3 regions of the Photobacterium japonica genome follow, and region 3 is predicted to be linked to each of the others. Evidence: predicted binding sites of a transcription regulator. Region 3 holds the regulator's gene; each other region holds the start of a gene.
What was found. Region 3 encodes CRP, which controls carbon source genes, mostly activating them, when cyclic AMP is high. Its sites were predicted from a motif close to TGTGANNNNNNTCACA; they were not measured.
Positions count from the first base shown of each region.

Region 1 (8,019 bases), on a different contig from region 3:
TCGGTATCATCTCGCTCGGACCGGCGGCACAAACGGGGGATCTCACGGATCTCAAGCAATACGACATCGCCGCACTGGATAAAATTTTACACTTCGGCGTTTATGGCCTTTTTACCTGTTTGGGATTCCTTGCCGTCCCTCGTCACCGCTTTCAATTGTGTTGTTTATTACTTGCCCTCTATGGGGCAGGGCTAGAGTACTTACAAGGCATCGACATGGCGGGACGCGAAGCATCCTGGGCAGATGGAGCCGCCAATGTCATCGGCGTGATCGCAGGGTATTACAGCTTACAAATAATCGAACGCCTCCTGAAAAAACAGTCCGCATAAATAGGTAAACCTCCCTTTTATCGTCGTCACACATCACACACAGCGAGCGAACGACATCCGCTTTGTACATCTTCTCAGCACACCCTGTACTATCTGAATTTTTGATATTAACCATAAAAACATTTCATCACCGCTTATCGCCATTTCCCGCCCACACCCATCATTAATGCATGCTATTGATATTTTAGTGTTTTAATGGATTTCAGTGACATATTTCACAAAAAAATCGTCGCACCCGCCAAAAAGCAAACGCTTGCGCAATCGTTTATATTCAGTAAAATCGCGGCCAATTCAACACGATGACAGCACGAAAACGGATACGACCTCTTCACGTCATCACGCTAATACTCCAAATTTGTCCGTACTGCCACCTGGGTCAGTACCGGCTTATGACACCCAAACCTTGTTGTTGATAATTTCAATATCAACATCGCAATCAGTATGAGAGCAGGTAACTGACATGGCGCAGAACGCAGCTACCCCTAGCGTAAATAAGACCGGAAACAACTCGGCTCACAACATCGACGAAAAAATCTCGATTCCTCGATCGCTGTCCCTCGGGGCGCAGCATGTACTGGCGATGGATCTGTATATCGTTCCCATCATTCTTGCCAGCCTTCTATCATTGACCGTGGCCGATACCTCTTCGCTGATCCAAATGACCTTTGTGGTCGCCGGTTTAGCGACCATTATTCAGTCACGCTGCTTGCTTAAACTGCCTGTCATGCAAGGTCCATCGTATATTCCCATTGGTGCCATTGCCGCCATCGGAAAAAGCATGGGCATGGGTGCCGTCTACGGCGCGCTGATCCCTGTCGCGATTTTTGTTGCGTTACTGGGCAAGCCACTGAATGTCTTCAGTAAAATCGTCCGTAAATTTGTTCCTCCGATTGTCGGTGGTACGGTGATCATCGTGGTCGGCATCTCCTTGCTGCCTATCGCCTTTAACGGGATCTACAGCGGCGAACACCCAAGCCAAAACATCGTCATCGCCCTTGTCAGCATGGTTTCGTTATGCAGCTTTATTCTGCTTGGCTGCATGTGCCAAAAATTGCATTGGTTACGCCTTACATCCGTATTGGGGGCCATTGTGCTAGGTACAATCACAGCCTCGTTGTATGGCATGACGGACTTTTCATCCGTGGCTAACGCAGCATGGGTACAATTGCCGAATTTGCTACCGTTTGGTGAACTGACCTTTGATCCTATCGCTATCATGACCATGCTGTTTATCTCCATGATTGTCTTAGTTGAAACAACGGGTACATGGTGTGCGGTCAGTGCAGTAACCAGTGTGCCGCTTGAAGATGAACGTCTTAATCGCGGCGCGACCGGTGAAGCAGTGGGTCACTTCTTCTGTTCATTGATTGGCGGTAGCCCAGTAACCGGCTACTCAACCAATGCCGGGATCATCGCGGTCACGGGTGTGTCGTCACGCCGCGCGATCATTGCGGGGGGCTTCATTTTGCTTCTGCTTGGTTTGATGCCAAAACTGACTAGCGTGATTGCTTCTATTCCACACGCGGTGATCTCCGGTATTTTCACCGTGATTTGTGTGGTGATTGCCATGAACGGCTTCCGCGTTGTGCAACACATCGACTTGTCTGAGCGCAATATGTTGGTGATTGGCTTACCGATCATGCTGTCGCTCGGTGCGGTACTGATGCCACGAGAGTTGGTCTATGCATTGCCTGAACTTGTCGGCTATTTGGTTAACTCAGGCATTGCGATTGGTGCATTGGCGGCGGTTATCCTCAACTTTGTACTGCCCGATGACACCGCGACAGCAGCACAAAACCAAGACCCAAAAAGCACAGACCTGACGCCAGCAACCGCAAACGAGGCAAACTAATGATGATGTTCCACGATATCCAATTTGCCGTTCAGGCGGACACCTTCCATTGCCCAAACAAAGGCGCGTTTGAGTTCAACCCAGACTTTTTACTTCTGATTAATGATGAGGGGGATATCGCGGCGACTTATTCGCAGACCCACCCCCATTATGCGGATGTACGCCACGCTCTGGCACAGCAAAACAAACTGAAGGTACTGGAAAAAGGCCAGTACTTGCTGCCGGGATTGGTGGATTTACACTGCCATGCGCCGCAGTGGCCACAAGCAGGCAAAGGCTTAGACTTGCCACTGTATGACTGGCTGCAAAACTACACGTTCCCGCTTGAGCACCGTTATCAGGATATCGCGTTTGCGGAGGCTATCTATCAAGACGTCACCCGCACACTGCTGGCTAATGGCACCACCAGCGCGGTGTACTTTGCTTCCATTGATCGCGCCTCCACCGAATTGCTTGCTCAGCAATGTTTACACATTGGCCAACGCGCTTATGTCGGCAAAATCAATATGGATAATGCCGAACAGTGCCCGCCTTACTATTGTGAACATGATGTCACTCAGGCTGTAGACGATACCGATGCGTTCATCCATAACGTATTGGCACTCAACGGCAATGAACAACGCTTAGTCCAACCGGTGATCACCCCACGCTTTGTCCCAAGTTGTACGCCCGACATGCTCAACCAACTGGGTAAACGCGTGCAGCAATACGACCTGCACATGCAAACCCATTGCTCAGAAAGCGATTGGGCGCGTGATTATGCTCAGCAACATTTTGGCAAAACCGACGTACAAATTTATGCGGATGCGGGGTTGCTGAACAATAAATCGGTACTGGCCCATTCGATTTTTCTGACGCCTAACGATGTGGCGATGATTAAGCAATTCGATGCGGGTATCGCCCACTGCCCGCTGTCTAACATGTTTTTTGCCAACGCGGCGATGCAAACCCGCGAGCTGCTTGATAGCGGCGTACAAATTGGTTTAGGCAGTGATATTGCCGGCGCACCGTCACCGTCTATCTTCCGTGCAGCGTTTGATGCGGTGTGTCATTCCCGTGTGCGTGAAGAAGGCGTGGATGTGATGATACCGACAGGACAACGCGGCACAGCCAATGCCCGCGTCAGCTTTGTTGAAGCGTTCTGGATGGCAACCGCTGGCGGGGCGAACGTTTTGAATGCCCAAACGGGCGTCTTCGCCAAAGACCATCACTTTGATGCCATTGTGATTGAAGCCAAACCGAGTATCGGCAACCTGCGTATTTGGCCAGAATTTGATTCACCACGCGATATTCTGGAAAAAATCATCTGCTTGGCTCAGAAAGAAAACGTGCAGCGGGTTTGGGTGCAAGGTAAAGCGGTGATTTAACCTGCTTCCTGTCGTGCTCATTCGTCCCTATCACTGAATAATCAGCGTCAATAAAAAGCCCCCTGCGTGTAAACACACGAGGGGGCTTTTTGTATTCGTCGTTGATATTCGTTGTGGCTTTTAACCTTCAATCAACTTCATCAGCAAATGGCCGTCATACATCGCCTGCTTCACCAATGCCGCACCCGGCATGGTGGCTTGGGTGTAAAAGCAACTTTGTTCAATCACCAAATCACGGTTATACACGGGCAATGACTGGGTACGAATGCATTCCATGATCGCGGGATACAACACCTCTTTTGCACGGTTAAACTCGCCGCCAATCAAGATTTTTTCGGGATTAAACAAGTTCACCATAATCGCAATGGCTTGCCCCAGATTGTGTCCTAACTCAACAATCACCTGCCGTGCCAAGGTATCCCCTGCCACAGCCGCATCGCAGATTTTCTCAATCGTTAATCGCTGACCATGGAGCTGAGATGGGTGCCCTTCGCGTAAACGCTGCTCCACTTGCTCCAGCACCGCCTTCAGGCTCGCCACCGTTTCTAAGCAACCGTGGTTACCGCAGAAACAACGCTTCCCATAAGGCTTAATTTGAATGTGTCCAAGTTCGCCTACATTGCCAATGCGGCCTTGTAAAATCACGTTATCCAGCACAATGCCCGCACCGACACCGTGATGAATGGAAATCAAAATCGAGTTCGCCACATCTTGCGAGTTACCAAACAGTTTCTCGGCCAATGCCCATGAACGGGTATCGTTCCCCACAAACACAGGTACCCCTGTCGCTTGATGGATCGCAGGGCCCAATTCTAAGCGGTGGACATGGTAATGCGGCATTTGCAACACCATCCCCGTATCAGAATGCACCAAGCCCGGCAGAGACACCGCAATGGCGGTAATACGATCCAATTCGCTGACATGGTTCGCAAAGAAAGTGTGGATCTCGGCAATCAATTTGCTGAGCACTTCATCTTGCTCAAGCACATCCACATCTTGGCGTTCTTCAACCAGAATGTCGCCGCCTAACTCATGCAAGGCGATGGTTAAATACCCACGCCCTAAACGGATAGACATAAACTGCCAGCCTTCATTGGCGGGCACCAAGCCGATCGCAGGGCGTCCACGACTGCTGGTTTCTTGAATCGCCGTTTCTTTGATCAAGTGCGCATCGATCAACTCGCGGGTAATTTTGGTAATACTGGCAGGTGCTAATTGACTACGCTTAGACAGTTCAATTCGAGATATAGGCCCGTAAAGATCAATAAGCTTATAGACGCTGCCTGCATTGTTTCTTTTTATATGGTCGATATGACCAGGCTGAGCGACATACATGCCTACACTCCCGATAAAATCCATCAATGTTATTAGCCAATTGAATTTTTTTACTTTGCGAAGTAATTGTGAAGTCGATAATTCAAAGGACGTGACCACGGTCACGATGAGAGAGAAACTTTACAGCAAAACATGCTCTAAAGCCCATTTTTGAGATGCGATTTCGTGGGTTTTTTTGCTTGTAAAATTTAACACACACAAGACAGTTCCCTGTGATTTTGCGATAATCGTCGGCTGCATGAAATAATGTTAACTCACCACGAGGTTTGCGGTGTATAAAATCAACGAAGTGTTTGAAACCATTCAAGGTGAAGGCGTCTTTACAGGTGTCCCAGCCATTTTTGTTCGTCTGCAAGTCTGCCCAGTGGGTTGCGCTTGGTGTGATACCAAGCAAACATGGAGTGCCGAACCGCAAGATGAAGTCGCCATCGACACCATCATGGCGAAGCACGGTGACTCTCCCCTTTGGACCGCATTGGATGCCGACGGGGTTGTCGCACTGCTGATTGACCAGCAGTATACCGCCAAGCATGTGGTCATCACGGGGGGTGAGCCGTGTATTTACGATCTTCGCCCGTTAACCATGGCGTTAGAGGCTGCCGGTTTCCAATGTCAAATTGAAACCAGTGGCACGTCAGAGGTCCTTGTGACCGATCGTACCTGGGTAACCGTGTCGCCAAAAATCAATATGAAAGCGAAGTTACCCGTACTGGCCAGTGCCCTTGAGCGTGCGGATGAAATTAAGCACCCTGTTGGCACCGAAAAAGACATCGAACAACTGGATGATTTACTGGCAGGCAAAGACCTGAAAAGTAATGTGACTATCGCATTACAGCCGATCAGCCAAAAGCCACGTGCAACCGAGTTGTGCATTGAAACGTGTATCTCGCGTAACTGGCGTTTGTCGATTCAGACCCATAAATACCTGGCGATTGCCTAACCGCCTTACGTCTCGCGCTATTCTCATCCCCTGCGCGCGTCTCGCGGCTGTCTCAATACTACGACAGCCGCCCAATCTCCAAGACACGTCTTCCTTCTTAACACGGCCTCGGTGTGCAATCTCTATACTGAGCAAAAAAGTTAAGCAAAAAAGCAATAACACATCTTGTTTATTCATTGTGATTGTTTGGGGAATACCTATGCGCCGTTATCTAGGGAAATGCTTCTGGGCTGCCTGCAGCCTGCTCCTTGCTGCCTGCGGAGGTGGCACCGATACACCCACGCCTGTTGCCGGTACACCGACACCGGTGTCCAATACCTTCACGGTCTCGGTCGATTTACCGGCCAGTATGACGCTGGCTCAGCGGCAACCCACCTTGTTCCCCACCGCGTATGCGGACGCGGTGCAAGATCTCACCGAACAAAACTTCGCGGCCGTGTGGCTGGATGACACCGGCAAGGTGTTTGAATCCATCGATATTACCCGCTGGGTTTCTCAGGGTGATGGCCGCTATGAGCTTGATGCAGGCACACAATATCGCATCAATGCTGTGCTGTTAATGAACCCTGCTGGCGTACCGGTTTTCACCTTGGGTGAAGCGTTACCGGAAGGGCTTTATATGATCCCCCTCGCCACCGAACGGCTCGCCATTACGCTGGAATCGTCACTGGCCTATTACGCGTTTACGCAACGTGTGGTTCAAGATGGTGGCTGGGGGGTGTTCAGCGAAATCTTTAATGACGCCCCACAAGGTAAGGTCTTGTTTGCCTTACAAGACATCAACAGTATGGCCACTGACATCAGTGATACCTTGTTCCCGAAAATCAGCGTGCAAGGCCTGACCCTGAAAGAGCTCATGACCTTGTCTATCGTGCAGTCCATGACAACCGGCCGCGTGGAACGTTTCTTTACCGAGCAAGCCGCTGCGATTGCCGATATTCAAGCCATTTTGGGTGACGGATATTGGCAGGTGGGTAGCTTTACCAATAACAGTGGCAGTGGCATTTTGGTCGACAGCACCCAATACGACGGTACCGAAACCACGGTCAATGAATTTCGCTGGGAAAAGTCCGGTAATGCCGATATTTCCCTCAATGATTTTTTCACCTATTTCAGTGAATCAACCGCTTTCGGCACAGAAGACATTACCCATCAGGTATTAACCAGCAACGGCTGGAAAGGCCTGTTCAGTTACCTGCGCGTCGTATTCGCCACCCAAACCACCGCACTACTGACGGATGCCGCCCTCTCGATTGACGATAAAGCGGGGATCACGCTGGATGCCAACGTATATTCTCTGAATGGCAAAAAAATGCATGACTTTTTGTCGAGTAAAAACAATCACTACGTCACGCGTTATATCCAACCCGACGCAACATTCAGCGAAGGGGCTTCTGGCTTTTACTTTACGTGGCGACCGGAAGGGGAAACCTACCTGCTGTGTGACACCAGCAATGATCAAGATACCTGCCGTGTATTCCCCATTCAGATGCCTGATGCCGGTTATACGACGTTGGATGAGGTGATCACGCCGCTGGCCAATATTGGTCCCAACATCACCGACGTTAACGGCTTTCAACTCAGTGACAACATTGTGGTCGAGTTGATTGATGACAATTTCTTTACCCTGCGTTACTGGAACAATATTGCAGGTGACGAATGGGCGGTTCAGGAAGTTGGCGCTTGGGCACCGACAACCGTGGCAGGCCAATCGGTCATTCGCTTTGATGTGCCCGACATCATGAAACAACTGGCTTCTAACTACCGCTTTAACAGCACCAATCTGTTCCTGATTGCGGATCGTGGTTTTGTCAATATCGGGGAAGTCCTGCTAAAAAATACGGAATACCACTATTCGGGTTTCGATAATGACGCCAAAGCGCAAATTATCAGTGCCGCCAGCCGTGACAACCTTCCCCCGTTTGACAACTGTGACTTCGGCAATACGGCGCAAGCCACCGCAGGTCTTTTCCTGAACGCGGTCACTGAATGTGGCGGGGATGAACGGTTTACGGGAGCGCGCCTTGATACTCTGATCGGCCATTCTTTGGTGCAAATTTCTGAAGATGGCGAGATCAGCGCGCACATTCTGCGTGACGATAACACGTGGGAGATGTACCGCCATACCGATCTCAAAGCAGGATCACGCCAATGGGCACTCACAGAGGAAGGTTATCTTGCCCTCTTCCCGGATGC
Region 1 covers NZ_JAKJSN010000010.1:64,573-72,591, forward strand. The annotation lists gene L4C36_RS03270 (VanZ family protein) at 1-329, shown strand, start outside; gene L4C36_RS03275 (solute carrier family 23 protein) at 790-2,181, shown strand; gene L4C36_RS03280 (amidohydrolase family protein) at 2,181-3,548, shown strand; gene mlc (sugar metabolism global transcriptional regulator Mlc) at 3,669-4,883, opposite strand; gene queE (7-carboxy-7-deazaguanine synthase QueE) at 5,155-5,823, shown strand; gene L4C36_RS03295 (hydrogenase expression protein HypA) at 6,023-8,019, shown strand, end outside.
Region 1: a site for CRP is predicted at 4,974-4,989, ahead of mlc (sugar metabolism global transcriptional regulator Mlc). Genes of this name have one in related genera too.

Region 2 (8,019 bases), on a different contig from region 3:
TCGTTCGTATCGGCATGACGTAACTGCATGAGCGATTGCATCAAGTAGGTGTAGGTGCGTGGGAACAAGGTATCCAGCATCACCGACATTTTGTCGAAATCGGCTCGCGTTGGCTGCGCCGCGGCTTTCAATTTGTTCGCGATCAGCTGCTCAAAGGCCCAATAACGGTGTAGATACAAACGCCCATCTTGCAGCACCAATGGGGTCGCGGCCGGTTTAACCTGCACGCCTTTGCCCGTCATGTCCGTCACCACCGGCAAGGTGGCCAATACGGCCCCCCAGGTTTCAGGCGCAGGCAGTTCGGCTAATAAGGTCAGGGAAGCCGAAGACGATAATCCAAACAGCGACAGTGGACCGGACGAAGAAGGTGCCGTCAAACGTTCTAGCGGCAGGCAAACGTGGCCTTTCCCCAGTTCATGACTGAGCAACGCCGCCACGAACCCTGCCAGAGGCGCAGCCTCAGGGCTGCGCAGGGCAATAAATTTGGCGAACTGGTAATCCAGTTGACGCAGTAGCCCTTGCTGGGTCAGAGTTTCTAATCGCTTAAGCATCCAGCGGCTCTCCATCAATCAAACGGTCTAAATCGGCCAACAGTGCCGCACTCGGTCGCGCAGCAAAAATACCGCTGTCACGGCCTGCTTCAATGCCACGTAAAAACAAGTAATACACCCCACCAAAGTGACGGTCATAATCATAATCGGGGATCCGACTGCGCAAGAAACGCTGCAAGGCCAACGCATAGATCTGGTACTGCAAGTCATAACGGTGATCGCGCATCGCCTCAACTAAGGCATCGCCGTGGTACGCACTCGCATCATCCCCCAGATGGTTGGATTTCCAGTCCAGTACGTAGTATTTGCCCTCATGCTCAAACACCAAGTCAATGAAACCTTTCAGCATCCCACTCACAGTAGCAAAGCCTAGCTCACCCGCACGCGCCGACACCTCATCGTGTTTAGCGATCACTTTATTGAGCATGGCTGACTGCAACAATTCAATTGGCAGTAAAAACTCCATTTCCGTTAGTCGCTGCGACGGGGTTTTCTCCGCCAAACGTAACGTCTTGCCATCCAACGGGCAATGCAACACATCGTGGATCAGCTGCTGCAACACCGGCAACCATTCCAGATCGTACTGCTCTCTTTCCAGTAAGCCCGTCAGCGTTGCGACCGTTTCCGGACTGTCGACGGGGGCGGTAAATTCAATCTCTTCAAACACGGTGTGCAGGAAGGTGCCCGGTCTTGCCCCGCGAGGGAAAGTGTAAATGGAACGTGCAGGTGTCAGATCGTCCAGTTCTACCGCCACGTCACCGGTGTTCATCGCGGCTTCCTCCGCCGCTTTCACCGTCACATCCACCACCGAATCAATATCGAACCCCGGCAGATCCAAACTGCTATCATGGTGGGCTTGATGCCCCTGCTTCACCAAGCTCGAATAACTGGTCATCCACCAGTTACGCTCTAGTGACGCCGTAAACGGCTGCGGCAACAACGCGGCCATCACCTCTTCAATCGGTTGCCACGGCAATGCCGGTTTTTCTGGCGGTGCGACCACGGCAATACTGGCAGGCCCTTCGGTTAATTTAGCTAAGGCCAGCTCCAACGCCGCCACCCCGCCCGCTTCACCGTTTTGTACCAAGTGCCCCATCGCAGAACGGTGCAAGCCCGTCGGCTCTTTGGTGCTGCGGCCATTGCGTACCGCTGCCATGCCGACGTAACAGCCGTAAACCGCACGGGTCAGGGCCACGTAGATCAAACGTAAATCTTCGGCCAAACGTTCTTTGTCGGCCTTTTCAATGGCGTCACTGTGCTTGGCAATATCCAAGACCGTTTGGTGAGAGGTTTCATCGTGATACTTCACCTCCCCTTTGCTGTCGACTTCGCGGTAGCTACACACAAAGGGCATGAACACCACGTCATACTCCAAACCTTTGGACTTGTGAATCGTGACGATTTGCACCAAGTTACGTTCTGATTCCAGACGCAGAATTTGTTCATCGACGTTGCCGTTGGGCTCCGCCATGTTTTCCGCCAACCAACGCAGCAACCCATAATCACTGTCGAGAGTCTGGCTGGCCGCTTGCAACAACTCACCGATGTGCAGTAAGTCCGTCAAGCGACGTTCGCCCCCCTCATCGGCCAGCAAGCGCTCCGCAATTTGGTGCTGTGCCATCACACTGCGTAGCATCGGCATCACGCCGCGGGATTGCCACTGTTTGCGGAATCCTTTAAAGCTGTTAATGGCGACTTCCCACTCCAGCTCACTGTTGTTCAGTGTGTCCAACTCCACCGCTGTCAGCGCAAACAGGCGGGATGCCAACGCCGCACGCAACGCACGGTCATCTTCCGGTGTCAGTACTGCTTGCAGCAAACGCTGCACATCGGCTGCTTCGGCACTGGAAAAGACGCTGTCACGGTTAGACAAATACACGCTGGCAATACCTTGCTCCGCCAACGCGTTTTTGATCAGCTTGCCTTCACTGCCGGTGCGCACCAACACGGCAATGTTGCCCGCCTCAATGGCGTGGTGCTGATTTTTATCAGCAAAGTACGCCTCGCCTTGCTGTGAGGATGTCAAAATATGCTGGATCTGTGCCGCCGTCGCGGTGGCCATCGCCTCTTGGTAGCTGCCTTTGGTCACAGGCTTACCCGGCTCAGCCTCTTGCAGCCAAAACGTCAGCGCAGGCTGACGTTCTTGGTCAAGAAACCAATGCCGCTCTGCCGCTTTCGGGCTGTGGTTGACCGACAAAAAGGTAATGTCTTGATCATAAATAAACGGGCTGTCCGGCTCGGCAAAAATCGTATTCACCGAGGCCACCATGTCTGCCGTTGAACGCCAGTTGGTATCCAGCGTGTAATGATCCGTCACCTGACGGCGCGCCTGAATATAGGTAAAAATATCAGCGCCACGGAAGGCGTAAATCGCCTGCTTGGGATCCCCGATCATGAACAAACCACATTCGGGATGCTGATGATAAATCTGGCTGAAAATGCTGTATTGCAGCGGGTCGGTATCCTGGAATTCATCGATCATGGCGACCGGATACTGACTGCGGATCCGGCTGGTTAATAGGCCATCCTGATCATTATCGATCGCGGCCGACAACTGAGTCAGCAAATCATCAAACGATAGCCAGCCTTTGCGCGCCTTGGCCTCCACCAACAATTCACGGCACGCTTCAATCGCATGGGCGATCAGCGGATCACGCAAGTTGGCGGGGTTATCCAATAAATCTGCAACCGCCTCAAACACAGCGTGTGTTGGCGGCTCCCCTTTCGGCGTTTTCTCAATCAGCACTTGCTGATGGAAACGTTCCAGCTTATCGGGCAACGCGTAATCAGCGGTAGGCTGCGCGGCCCACTGGCTCACCTCGGCCAACCAGGTCGGCAAACTTTTCTTGGTATAGCTGCGTTTATTCACGCCAGAGTTGGCGATCAGAGCCTCGAAATCCCCTTCATGCTCACGCCACTGTGCTTTGAATGCATCAATGCGCTGCATGTTCGTGGCATGCAACTGCTCCAACGAATCACTCAACGCTTTCACCGATAAGGTGACGGGCGCGCCTGTCAGGCTGTTACCGATGTCTTTGAGCAGTGCCGCAGGGGATGCCCAAATCTGGCGAACTTCACTCGCCAACGCATGCGGCAGGTGATAGAAATTCCGACGCCAATAATCGGCCACCACCAACTGCTTCAGTGGGGCTTCATCGGTAATGAATTCATTATTAAAACGACTGCCGGATTCAAACGCATTTTGCGTCAACATACGCTGACAGAAACCGTGAATGGTATAAATGGCCGCTTCATCCATCTGGCGTTCGGCATTCAACAAAATCGCTGCCGCCGCTTTGTGATCCGGGATCTCGACCAGCAACGGGGCGATCACCGGATCATGACTCACCCCTCGGCTGAACGCCAAACGGGCATCATGGATCCGCGCGCGAATACGATCACGCAATTCGGCAGTGGCCGCTTCGGTGAAGGTCACCACCAGGATCTGCTCCACCGTCAGTTCTTGGGCATGCCGTGATGCCTCACAGCCATGGCCGAGCAGCAAGCGTAAATACAAGCTGGCGATGGTAAAGGTTTTGCCGGTACCGGCCGAGGCTTCAATCAAGCGCGCCCCGTGCAACGGAAAGGTCATCGGCTGTAGTGTATTGGCAACGTTCACGTTATCCATGGCGTGTCTTTCCAATGAAGGATCCCACGGGGCCGATCATGCGGCATCCCGAAGGATCATATTGATCATCTTGTATGGCCTTCGCATCGCAAAGGCGCGTTATTGGCGTTCATCAGCAGTGATGAGGATCACATCACCTGTGTGATCAAACACTTAGTTTGAGTTTAAACACGAGCAAACACATAGCAGTCCCCGTATTGTGAGAACTTTCTCACGGTTTGCCCCTCTAGCATTGGTTAGTATCGCCGCCAGAAACGTGGTCTACCTCTGCACCGGTGGTCGTACAGCAAACACCCTACAAATAACAATGATTTGCTGACGGCCACACTACTTCTTGTTTCGCGATCCCTTCTTTCTATTCCTTTGATGCACATTCAGTATCACGCGTCATCCTCCACGACTTCGCTGCCTAATATCGCGGCTTGTAATACCCGGCCGGCCAATTGTGATGCCGCTTGCGCCAGTTCATCGTTCCACTGTGGCCATACACGCGCAATGTAAGTATCGCTACCTTCACCGGGGAACAAATAGCTGTCGTTAAAACTGTCCGCCATTTTTCCCAATGCCTTCTCTCGTGTGTCCTCGTCATCTTTCCAACCGCCATCACGGCCAATACATGCCGTAATACCCGCTTTTGCTGTTCTCGGAAAATACGCCAAAGGCTGATTCAGGCCGTCAAAATACAGTTCGATCACGTCTTGCAAATACGCGCGAGCGTGAGTGGCTTCTACCGTCTTCAGCTTAAGATGGATATCCGTGCCGATCAGGTGTGTCTCTTGTCCTTTCCCAGCCGCCGCCAAGCACAAATGATCCAGCCAAGCGGTCAGGTGATCTTGCGGACGAATTTTACCGCTGCGGTAGCGCACTAAGCCGCCCTGATAACGCTGCTTCAGCCACCCTTGTAACTGCACAACCTGCCCGTCGACGGTGAAGGTCAAATCCACCTCATGATCATCCTGAGGGTGCTGGGTGTACGGCGTAATCGTATCGACAAGTGTCAGCACTTCTGCGCGGGTAACCGCCAAATCCAACTCACCGAACGCGGCAATTGGCAAATGTCCTGCGGCTTTTTGTTCATCGGCAAACGCTTGATAAACCTTGTTATCATCGGCTTGTGTGCGGCGCGCTTCCAGCAAAAGCGTTAACAAGCTGTCACGTAACTGGTAGCTTTCTAAGCCATTGAGGACGAACGGTTCATCGTCTTCCATCACCCCTTGTGGCGGCTCAAAGAAGACTTTCAAGCGACGGTTAAAGAAATAGCGTACCGGCAAACGCCAGAAACGTTGCAATTCCGCTAATTCCAGCACACGTACCGGCCCCTCATCTTGCGTATCGGCTGGCAACGCGCTGATCTGGAACGCCTGGCTGGCGTGACCACTGCGACTGGCCGCGGGAAGCCATTCGGCCGCAAAACTGGCCTCTTCGCCCATGAAGGCGTTCGGGCTAAACGGTACCAACGGGTGATGATGGATCAACTGCGCTTTGATGTTGTCGCCTGACTGATCGACAGGCAAGGCTTCATCACCTTCTCGGCAATAGCCCTGCTGACAATATTCCACCAGCTCACTGACCAAGACCGACGGCACGCGCTCGGCGTTATCCTGAATTGATCGTCCAACAAAGCTGATGTACAGAATTTCTTGTGCCGATTGAATCGCTTCCAAGAACAGGTAGCGGTCATCATCACGACGAGAACGGTCGCCGGCGCGGGTACGGCCGTTCATTAAATCGAACCCTTCCGGTGCAATATTGCGCGGGTAAGCCCCATCGTTCATCCCCAGCAAACACACCACACGGAACGGGATAGAACGCATCGGCATCAAGGTACAGAAGTTCACCTGCCCCGCGAGAAAACGTTGACTGACACGCTCGCCGGACAGTTTGTCTTTCAGGTACTGATTCAAGACCGCCGGGGTGATCTCAGCATGAAAACCGGCATCCGCCAGTTGTTCTTGCAGACGGTGCAGCAAATCGCGGATCGATTTGAGCACCAATTCGCCTTCCAGCTCAACCTGTAAGAAGTCATCCAACAGCGTCGTCAGCTGCGCGGTCCATTCTGTGACCGAATGTGGCTCGGCAAGCACCTCACGGTATGCCACTAGCCGATCAATAAAGCCGGCTAACTGACCGGCCAACTCGGCATCCAGCCCCTGCACCTGATCGTAGGCTGAGATCCCTTCAAACAAACCGGCATCATGCGGCATGGCATAGCCCAGCAACATACGCTGAATCCCAAACAACCAGGTGTTTTGTTGTTGCTCCGGCAGATCAAACTGACTGGCCGTACGTTCATCCAAGCCCCAACGCACACCGGCGTCTTCAATCCAACGTTTAACTTTTTCAAAGCTGTCACTGTCAAAGCCGAACTTACGCATCACCGCGGGCACTTCCAGCAGTTCCAGCAACTCCGAGGCGTGACAGCGGCTTTCCGGTAACGCCAGCAAACGCAAAAACGCCAACAGGATCGGGTTTTCTTGCTCGGCGGTACGGTCAGAAATCGAGAAGGGGATATAACGTTGACCCGGCGCATTACCAAACACGGCCTGAATCGCCGGACTGTAGGCGTTAATGTCTGCCACCATCACGATCACATCGCGCGGTTTCAAACTGGCATCGGCTTCAAACATCGCCAATAGCTTGTCGTGCAGCACTTCCACTTCACGCATCGGACTGTGACAGGCATGTACCGAGAGCGAGCGGTCATCATGGGCGATCGGGAATTTATGCTGGCTGTTATCGAGGATCGCGTCATTTTGGCGATCCGCTAAATTCAGAATATCGGCTTGAATCGCATGCAATAAAGAATCCGGCTCAATATCCACGAAACCGGCGTCCACTTCGTTGACCTGCATGTCCGACAACAAGTACAAGTTGTCACGCCCCAACTTGCCCATCGAGGCTAATAGGCTATTGCCCACCACGTGATTATGCATATCGGCATCGTAATGGCTTTCATCCATGTCTTTGAGCTGGGCGATGTAACCACCGTCTGCCGCCTCACGGTGTAAGGTGTCGTTTTCCAAGTTTCCATGATCAAAAGTACCGTTGTCCAAGGTACGTAGACGGATCCGCTGCTTGGCCGCCAAACGAGCCAAATGTTTACGGTCGCGAATATCGCCCCAGTAGTAGCGGCATGGGTTGGTAAACATCAAATGGACATCAATGTGCTGCCCCATCGCGGCCAACGCATCCAGATATCGGGGCGGCAGCGAGGAGATACCAAACACAAACAAACGCTTAGGTAAATTGGCCGGTAACGTGCCCGTTTCGGCATAATTATTGAGGGTGTCGATGAAATGTTCGTACAGGTTGGCACGGTGATACGGCGATTGCCCCAACGCCAACGTGTGATCATACAAGGCTTGCCATAGCACTGGCTGCCACGGGTGTTCGTCACCCAATTCCTCAACGGTTTCACCGGCTTCCCACTGCTGGATCCACTCTGGACGATACACCAAGTACTGGTCAAAAATATCGGCAATTTTTTCCGCTAACTGATACAGCTTGAGATCATCGCGGTCATCTTCAAGGTAACGCTTGAGTGGCTCAAAGATGTCTTGATCTAACTGCGTCGGCAGCACCTGCATCAATTTCCATGTCATGGATTCTTTGTTAAACGCACTGCGCTCAGGCACATCGCTGAGCACGTCAGTAAACATGGTCCAGATAAAAGTCGCTGGCAGGGGAAAAGTGAGGTTCGCCGCCACGCCAAACGACTTCGCCAATTCCATTTTTAGCCACTGGGACATACCCGGACTCTGCACCAGGATCTGCTCGTGCTCAAAAGGATTCGCCAACGGTTCAAGGCGGATCAGCTCCACAAGGAGAGATTTTAACAGA
Region 2 covers NZ_JAKJSN010000061.1:12,578-20,596, forward strand. The annotation lists gene recD (exodeoxyribonuclease V subunit alpha) at 1-551, opposite strand, end outside; gene recB (exodeoxyribonuclease V subunit beta) at 544-4,179, opposite strand; gene recC (exodeoxyribonuclease V subunit gamma) at 4,560-8,019, opposite strand, start outside.
Region 2: a site for CRP is predicted at 4,378-4,393, ahead of recB (exodeoxyribonuclease V subunit beta). Genes of this name have one in related genera too.

Region 3 (8,019 bases):
TTATGGCAGTCGGTGTTTCACTGGGGGGGAACATGTTGGTCAATTATCTGGCAGAAACCCAGCACGACGCTGATCTGCTCGCCGCCCAAGTGATCTCTCCGCCGCTCGATTTGGCGGCCTGCTCAAGCCGTATCCAGCAAGGTTTTTCCCAAGTTTACCAACGCTACCTCGTGAGTTCGATGAAGCGTAATCTCGACCAAAAGATTCAGGCGCACCCGCTGGCTATGCCGCTCGATACCCATGCCGCGCAGCGTATTCGCACTTTATGGCAATTTGACGAACACATTACCGCTCCCCTCAACGGGTTTGCCAATGCCGATGACTATTACCAACGGTGCAGCGGCTTATCCAAACTCGAGCGCATTACCACCCCGCTGCGGATCATCCATGCCAAAGACGACCCATTCATGACCGAGGCCGTGATCCCGCAACAGCCGCTACCGCCGCACATTGATTACCACCTGTCTGACCATGGCGGCCACGTCGGGTTTGTCACCGGCCACTGGCGTCAACCGGTCTTTTGGTTGGAACACACGGTACCCGCATGGTTCCTGCAGCAACTGCAAGCCCTCTACAAGTGACAACATTGCCAATATAATAAGGAATTCTGTTCAACCATGATGACCACACCCATGATTATTTCTTGGCAAGACATTGATCCAGAGACCCTGACCAACCTGATCGAGCATTTTGTGCTGCGCGAAGGCACCGATTACGGTGAACAGGAGCTCAGCATGGCCAGTAAAGTGCAGCATGTCCGTCAGCAACTCGAAAGTGGCGAGGCGGTGATTTTCTTTTCGGAATTGCACGAAACGGTCGACATCAAACTGCGCCGCGATTTAGGCCGCGCCTGATCCCGCCCCCTTCGCATCGATATGCAAGATTGTGATGCCCGCCTCAAGGATGCTGGTTCGGTTAGCCCACCAGCATTTTTGACAATCTAACTTGCTATTATCCTGCCAGCCTGTTAATAACTCTTTCCGTTAATGTTAACGACAGGGTTTGTCATGTCAGCAAAACATCCGATCATAGCCGTCACGGGATCGTCGGGGGCCGGCACCTCCACCACCTCCGAAGCGTTTCGTAAAATGTTCAATATGATGAACATCAATGCCGCTTGGCTGGAGGGGGACAGCTTTCACCGCTTCACCCGCCCCGAGATGGATGTCGAGATCCGCAAAGCCAAAGAGCAAGGTCGCCATATCAGCTACTTTGGCCCGCAAGCCAATGACTTCCCGCTACTGGCCGATTTTTTCCGCCAATACGGCCTGGATGGTAGCGGCCAATACCGCCGTTATCTGCATACCTTCGATGAAGCCGTGCCTTATAACTTGATGCCCGGTACGTTCACCCCGTGGCAGTCATTGCCAGAAAATACCGATGTGTTGTTTTATGAAGGGTTACATGGCGGGGTGGTCGACGGTGACACCAATGCGGCACAGCATGTCGACTTATTGATAGGCATGGTGCCGATCGTGAACTTGGAGTGGATCCAAAAGATCGTCCGCGATACCCGCGATCGGGGTCATTCGCGTGAGGCGGTAATGGAATCGATTGTTCGCTCAATGGATGACTACCTCAATTACATCACCCCTCAGTTTTCTCGCACCCACATTAACTTTCAGCGCGTGCCGACGGTAGACACCTCTAACCCATTGAGCGCAAAAGCCATCCCCAGTTTGGATGAGAGTTTTGTGGTGATCCGCTTTCGTGGGATCAAGAAGGTCGATTTCCCTTATCTGCTGTCGATGATCCAAGGCTCCTTCATGTCACGCCATAACACGTTAGTCGTGCCCGGCGGCAAGATGAGTTTTGCGATGGAGCTGATCATGCGCCCCTTGATCCAACAGTTGATAGATACCGGGAAGATTGGGTAGGAAAAGCAGGGACGAAGAACAAGTTTGCGCGTTTATAGGGACGAGTGTCGAGTCAGAGCAAAAGCAACAAGAGACGAGTTTTCGAGTAGCGAGTGACGAGTAAGAGCGACTGTGGTCCTGTGGTCCTGTGGTCCTGTGGTCCTGTGGTCCTGTGGTCCTGTGGTCCTGTGGTCCTGTGGTCCTGTGGTCAAAATACCGCTTCTCATTCAAGATTCAAGTACTTCAGTTCTCGCTCTTACCATAGGGCCTTAGGGCCCAAGGACCGCTCTCGACCACCCTTGCTTTTCCGCACTTACTCGCCCCTCGTCCCTTCTTTCTGTCTTACGCTTCAATGATCTCGTACGAGTGAGTCATTTCTACGCCTTCACCCAACATCAAACACACTGAGCAGTATTTCTCTAACGAATCCGCCACGGTTTTTGCCACCAAGGTTTCATCCAACCCGTGGCCAGTCACCACAAAATGCAGATTGGCCGAGGTAAATAAACGCGGCGCTTGCTCACGACGTACCGCTTTGATCTGCGCTTCACAGGCGGTGATCGGCTGGCCCGCAGACGTTAACCCGCTCACCACATCCACCGAACTGCATCCCCCTGCTGCCATCAAAACCAGCTCCATCGGGCTGGGAGCTTTTTCGCCACCATTGCCGTCCATCACCACACTATGACCTGAATTTGACTGGCCTAAGAAGGTCATCCCTTCTACCCATTTAACGCGTGATTGCATTGCATTCTCCTTACTACTTTTGAGGGATTTGGGCACTATCTAACAACCGTGTGATCATGTGCACACTTATGGGTATAAAATGGCCGCGCCCGATAGATCAATATCAAGAAAAGCGTGCCGAAAAAAGATAAACTCTGAACTAATTATTCAGGTCAGCTTGCAGCCTTGCCGTTGACTGAATATCCTAAACGGCGAACTACATTATTGTTAGGCCCGGCCTCAAACGTATAGGGACGTCGTTGTTGGGCAACAAACGCAGAGGAAGTTAGTAATATGGTTCCAGGTAAACCTCAAACAGATCCAACTTTAGAGTGGTTTCTTTCCCATTGCCACATTCATAAGTACCCGTCAAAAAGCACGTTGATTCATGCGGGTGAAAAAGCTGAAACGCTCTATTACATCGTTAAAGGTTCTGTTGCTGTTCTCATCAAGGATGAAGAAGGCAAGGAAATGATCCTGTCTTACCTAAACCAAGGTGACTTCATTGGTGAGCTAGGTCTGTTTGAAGAAGGCCAAGAGCGTACCGCATGGGTACGTGCAAAGACCCCTTGTGAAGTGGCTGAGATTTCATTCAAGAAATTCCGTCAGCTGATCCAAGTCAATCCAGACATTTTGATGCGTCTGTCTGCACAGATGGCAAGTCGCCTACAAGTGACAAGCCAGAAAGTGGGCGACCTTGCGTTCTTGGACGTAACCGGCCGCATCGCGCAAACATTGCTGAACTTGGCGAAACAGCCAGATGCAATGACGCACCCAGACGGCATGCAGATCAAGATCACCCGCCAGGAAATTGGTCAGATCGTCGGTTGTTCTCGTGAAACCGTTGGCCGTATCTTGAAGATGCTGGAAGAGCAAAACCTGATTTCTGCTCACGGTAAAACGATTGTGGTGTACGGTACGCGCTAAACGTACGGATCACACCTATAAAAAAAGCCGCCATGTGCGGCTTTTTTTTGGCTTAATGTATCGCCACAGAGCATATTTGTTAGCGAGCTCACTCTTTTCCTTGTTTGCCACGTCCACACTTGATGCTACATTATGCATATCAAGGCACTCTGATTTCTATGGATGGAAATACACGCAATGGACATTGAACGTTTCTCCCAGCATCACACCACACTCTCAGCTGGCACCACCTTCCCACTGCCGACAACGGTAGAGCTCACCGGGTTTAGTGATGGACGATCTTTCTTGGAACAACAGGAGCTTCCCCGTTATGGTACCGCGCGTCCTGGGTTAGAGATTTCCCCCCTCGACAGCCGCCACCTGTAAATACGGCGACCACCGCACCGTGTAATGAACTCGCTATCGAACAGGGATGGCGCGGGGTGCTATATTTCTCGTATGGCTACGGCTCTCTGGCCATCACAGGCACATCAGTGCTTTCGAAGATCTTATCGGCTGACGCTTCCACAAACCCCGAATACAACGCTTCGCCCTCAGCGGTCGGATAACGTTTGGCAAACTCATAAAAGCCACCGGGAATGGTGTATACCCCATCGATAAAGCCTACATCGACCTGATCGGCCAAGGTCGCTGACTGCTCCAGCATCACCGCAGGCGACCCTTTCACTTCACCGCCTGACGCATTAATAGTAAACCCATTGTGTTGCAGCAGATGGTTCACTTCTGCCACCTCAGTAAATTGTTCAAGGTGATTAATGCTGACAGTAAAATGGTTCGCGCCAAAGCCGTGTGCGGCCAACCACCCCGCATATTCGCTTTCCGCATACAGCAACTCATAGGTGGCGTAGTCCAAATCCCAAACTCGCCCACCAAACAAGAACGACGGATCCCGCATCACCGATTCCGGCACCTGCTCAATCAAATCCCGTACGGTTTCTTGGAACAAAGCACTGAATTGCCCCACCATCAATTCACTGATGAACACTTTCGGCGCAAGGGGATTAGGGTGCTCAAAATGCTCGGCATAGAGCTTTTTCCCGTCAAAATGGTATTTCCCCATCGGCTTATACCCGATCGCAATGAAGGGCGCGGCAAGTCGGTCTAACCCGACTTTGGGTAAATTAAACGTCCGCAATGCGATGTGATCATTGTGCAGCGGCTCTTCTTCCGTCAGCAAGTCATGTACCTCTTGCGCCGACGGGCATAACCGCTGCACATAGTCTTGCCACAAATTATCAAACAATTGCACTACCCGTTCCATCTCATCCCCTCCTCACAAGGTGACATCACTCGCTGTCTATTCGCTGTCTATTTCGCGGTTTAGGTCGCTCCCCATGCCAGGGATCGGCTGGGCGGGCAACTCGGGGTGCGCCCCTTCCATCGATGCCATGGGATAGGCACAGTAATCGGCAGCATAATACGCACTCGGGCGTAAGTTACCCGATGCCCCCGGCCCACCGAACGGTGCATCGCCACTGGCACCGGTCAACGGTCGGTTACGGTTCACGATCCCAGCGCGAATATGATCGAGAAAATACGCCCATTCCGGATCGTCGGTCGAGATCAACCCGGCGGATAACCCAAAGCGGGTGGCATTGGCCAACGTCACGGCGTCTGCCAACGTGTCATAACGCACGACCTGCAACAAGGGACCAAAATACTCTTCATCCGGCAGCGCCACGACGGCAGTCACATCGATGATCGCAGGCGTCACGATCGCCCCTTGCCCGCGCGTGGCGGTTAGCAGGCTGTTTCCCCCTAATGCCACTAAGTCCGCTTCGGCTTGCACGATACGATCGGCGGCGGCCACGGATATTTGTGGCCCCATAAACGGCGCTGGGGACGCAAAAGGCCCATCGATATGCAGCTGCTGCGTTAACGTTACTAAACGCGCCACCAACTGCTCCCCTTCCTCTCCACGCGGCACATACAATCGGCGTGCACAGGTACAACGTTGACCGGCACTTAAAAACGCCGACTGAATAATAGTGTAGACAGTGGCGTCCAAGTCGCCATAGTGCGGTGACACCACCAAGGGGTTATTGCCGCCCATTTCCAGTGCCAACATTTTCTCTGGGTGACCGGCAAACTGACGGTGCAGCAGGTGACCCGTGTGTGCACTGCCGGTAAACAACAGCCCATCAATGCCGGATGACTGCGCCAAAGCTTCTCCTGTTGCCCGTCCGCCTTGCACCAAATTGATCACCCCATCCGGCAATCCTGCTTGCTGCCACAATGTCATCGTGATTTCCGCGACCTTGGGCGTCTGCTCTGAAGGTTTAAAGACCACGGTATTGCCCGCTAACAACGCAGGCACAATGTGGCCGTTCGGCAAATGGCCTGGGAAATTATAGGGGCCAAAGACCGCCATCACCCCTAAGGGGCGATGCCGCAGCACCGCCTGTGTTGTGCCTATCGCCTTCTGTTTTTCGCCAGTACGCTCGTGATAGGCACGCAATGAAATCGCAATCTTACCGACCATGGCGCCCACCTCGGTGCGGCTTTCCCACAACGGCTTACCGGTTTCCTCTGCAATCACGGTGGCGAGCGTTTCTTTGTTGGCTTCAACCAGCTGGGCAAAACGCTCTACCCACGCCTGCCTGTCCGACAATGACGTATGGCGCCACGCCAGCAAGGCATCGCGGGCACTGGCCACCGCCGCTTCCACTTGGGCTGGCGTCGCCGCGTGGCCTTGCCAGACCGGTTGCTCGGTAAACGGGTTCAGCGACACCATGGCTTCGCCTTCGCCTGCGAGCCAATGTCCTGCTATCCATTGCGTCATAACACGTCTCCTTATTGAACAATCAAACGGATCGGATCGCCTTGCTTTACCTGCAACGCGGCGGCCATGTCGGCACGGATCACGGCTTGCGCGCCCGCTTCCGGCCCAGCGATAGACACCGGCCCCACCACGGCCCGAAACCCAGTAAACGAAGTATTGCTGATCACGCAATCTTTTCCGTGTTGAGGGTCACCAATCACCACCTGACACTGTTGTGAATGGCGTACCGATTCAATATTGCGCAGTTCGCATTCAACGGTCGGGCCAGCGTCAAAGATGTCGACATAGCCGCGACAGCTAAAGCCTTCTTTCTCCAACAAACGCAACGCCGGGCGGGTATTGTCATGGACTTCCCCGATCACCGCCTGCGCTTCTGGGCTGAGCAAATTGACGTAAATCGGCAGCTTAGGCATCAAATCAGCAATGAAACCTTTCTTACCTATCCCCGTCAGATAATCGGCTAAGGTGAAGTCAATCGAGAAGAAATGGGCTTTCAACCAATCCCAAAACGGCGAGTTACCGGCTTCATCAGACACGCCACGCATTTCCGCGATCACGGTGCGGTCAAAGCGTTCAGTGTGCTGCGCCAGCATTAAGAAACGGCATTTCGATAACAAGCGGCCATTCATGCCGACGCGCCATTCGGGACGTAAGAACAAGGTACATAACTCACTCACGCCAGTGTAGTCATTGCCAAAGGTGAGGATTTTCACCACGTTGTGCACATTCAAACGCTGTGATGAGTGCACTACCGTGCTGAGGTGGTAGGTATAAAAGGGGCTGTCGAGCCCCACGGCCGCTTCAATGGCGGTCGTACCGGCTATCTCACCGGTCTCGGTATCTTCGGCCACCATCAGGTACCCTTCCGGCCCCGGTTGGATCACCGCTTTAGCAAAGCTGTCTTCGGAATGTTGAATGCGGGCCGCCAAGATCTCTTCGTTAACCGGCAACGAGGTAAACCCATGGCCAGATGCCTCCGCACATTGCATCAATGCGGGTAAATCATTGGCGGTAATCGGTCGAATCACTAGCATCGTCTTCCCTCCTGATGCCCATAAAGGCGCATTGCTTGAGTGCTCATTGTCGCCCGACACGGCGGAGGCATGGGTAACAATGCGTCCTGCATGCTCGCCCATGCCCATTCATTTGGGGTGCTTATTATATGAGGCACTTATTGCGGTTGTGCGTATACCTTGGCAATGGCACGTTCCAATCGCGCCATCCCTTCGTTGAATTCTTCACGGCTGATCGCCAGCGACGGGGTAAACCGCACCACATCCGGCCCCGCCACCAGTACCATCACCCCTTCCTCCCCTGCGGCAACAAGCACATCACGGGCGCGGCCTTGATAATCACTGTTCAGCGCCGCCCCCAATAACAAACCTTTACCACGAATGTCACCGAACATCGGATAGCGACCATTGATGTCCTGCAACGCCTCTCGGAACCAGTGTTCACGCGCTTTGACACCGGCCAAGAAGTCAGGATCAGCAACGGTACGCACCACCGCTTCAGCGACGGCACAGGCCAATGGGTTACCCCCATAGGTCGAGCCGTGCGTGCCCACTTTCATGTGCGCCGCCAACGCTGTCGTCGTCAGCATGGCACCAATGGGGAAACCGCCGCCAAGCGATTTGGCGGTACTCAGGATATCCGGCGTGATCCCTAACCCTTGGTAGGCATAAAAATCGCCGGTACGGCCATTGCCGGTTTGTACTTCATCGAAGA
Region 3 covers NZ_JAKJSN010000007.1:192,726-200,744, reverse strand. The annotation lists gene L4C36_RS01455 (hydrolase) at 1-581, shown strand, start outside; gene L4C36_RS01450 (YheU family protein) at 633-854, shown strand; gene L4C36_RS01445 (phosphoribulokinase) at 1,008-1,877, shown strand; gene L4C36_RS01440 (OsmC family protein) at 2,199-2,603, opposite strand; gene crp (cAMP-activated global transcriptional regulator CRP) at 2,877-3,509, shown strand; gene L4C36_RS01430 (hypothetical protein) at 3,687-3,875, shown strand; gene L4C36_RS01425 (DUF1338 domain-containing protein) at 3,952-4,770, opposite strand; gene astD (succinylglutamate-semialdehyde dehydrogenase) at 4,807-6,291, opposite strand; gene astA (arginine N-succinyltransferase) at 6,303-7,325, opposite strand; gene L4C36_RS01410 (aspartate aminotransferase family protein) at 7,463-8,019, opposite strand, start outside.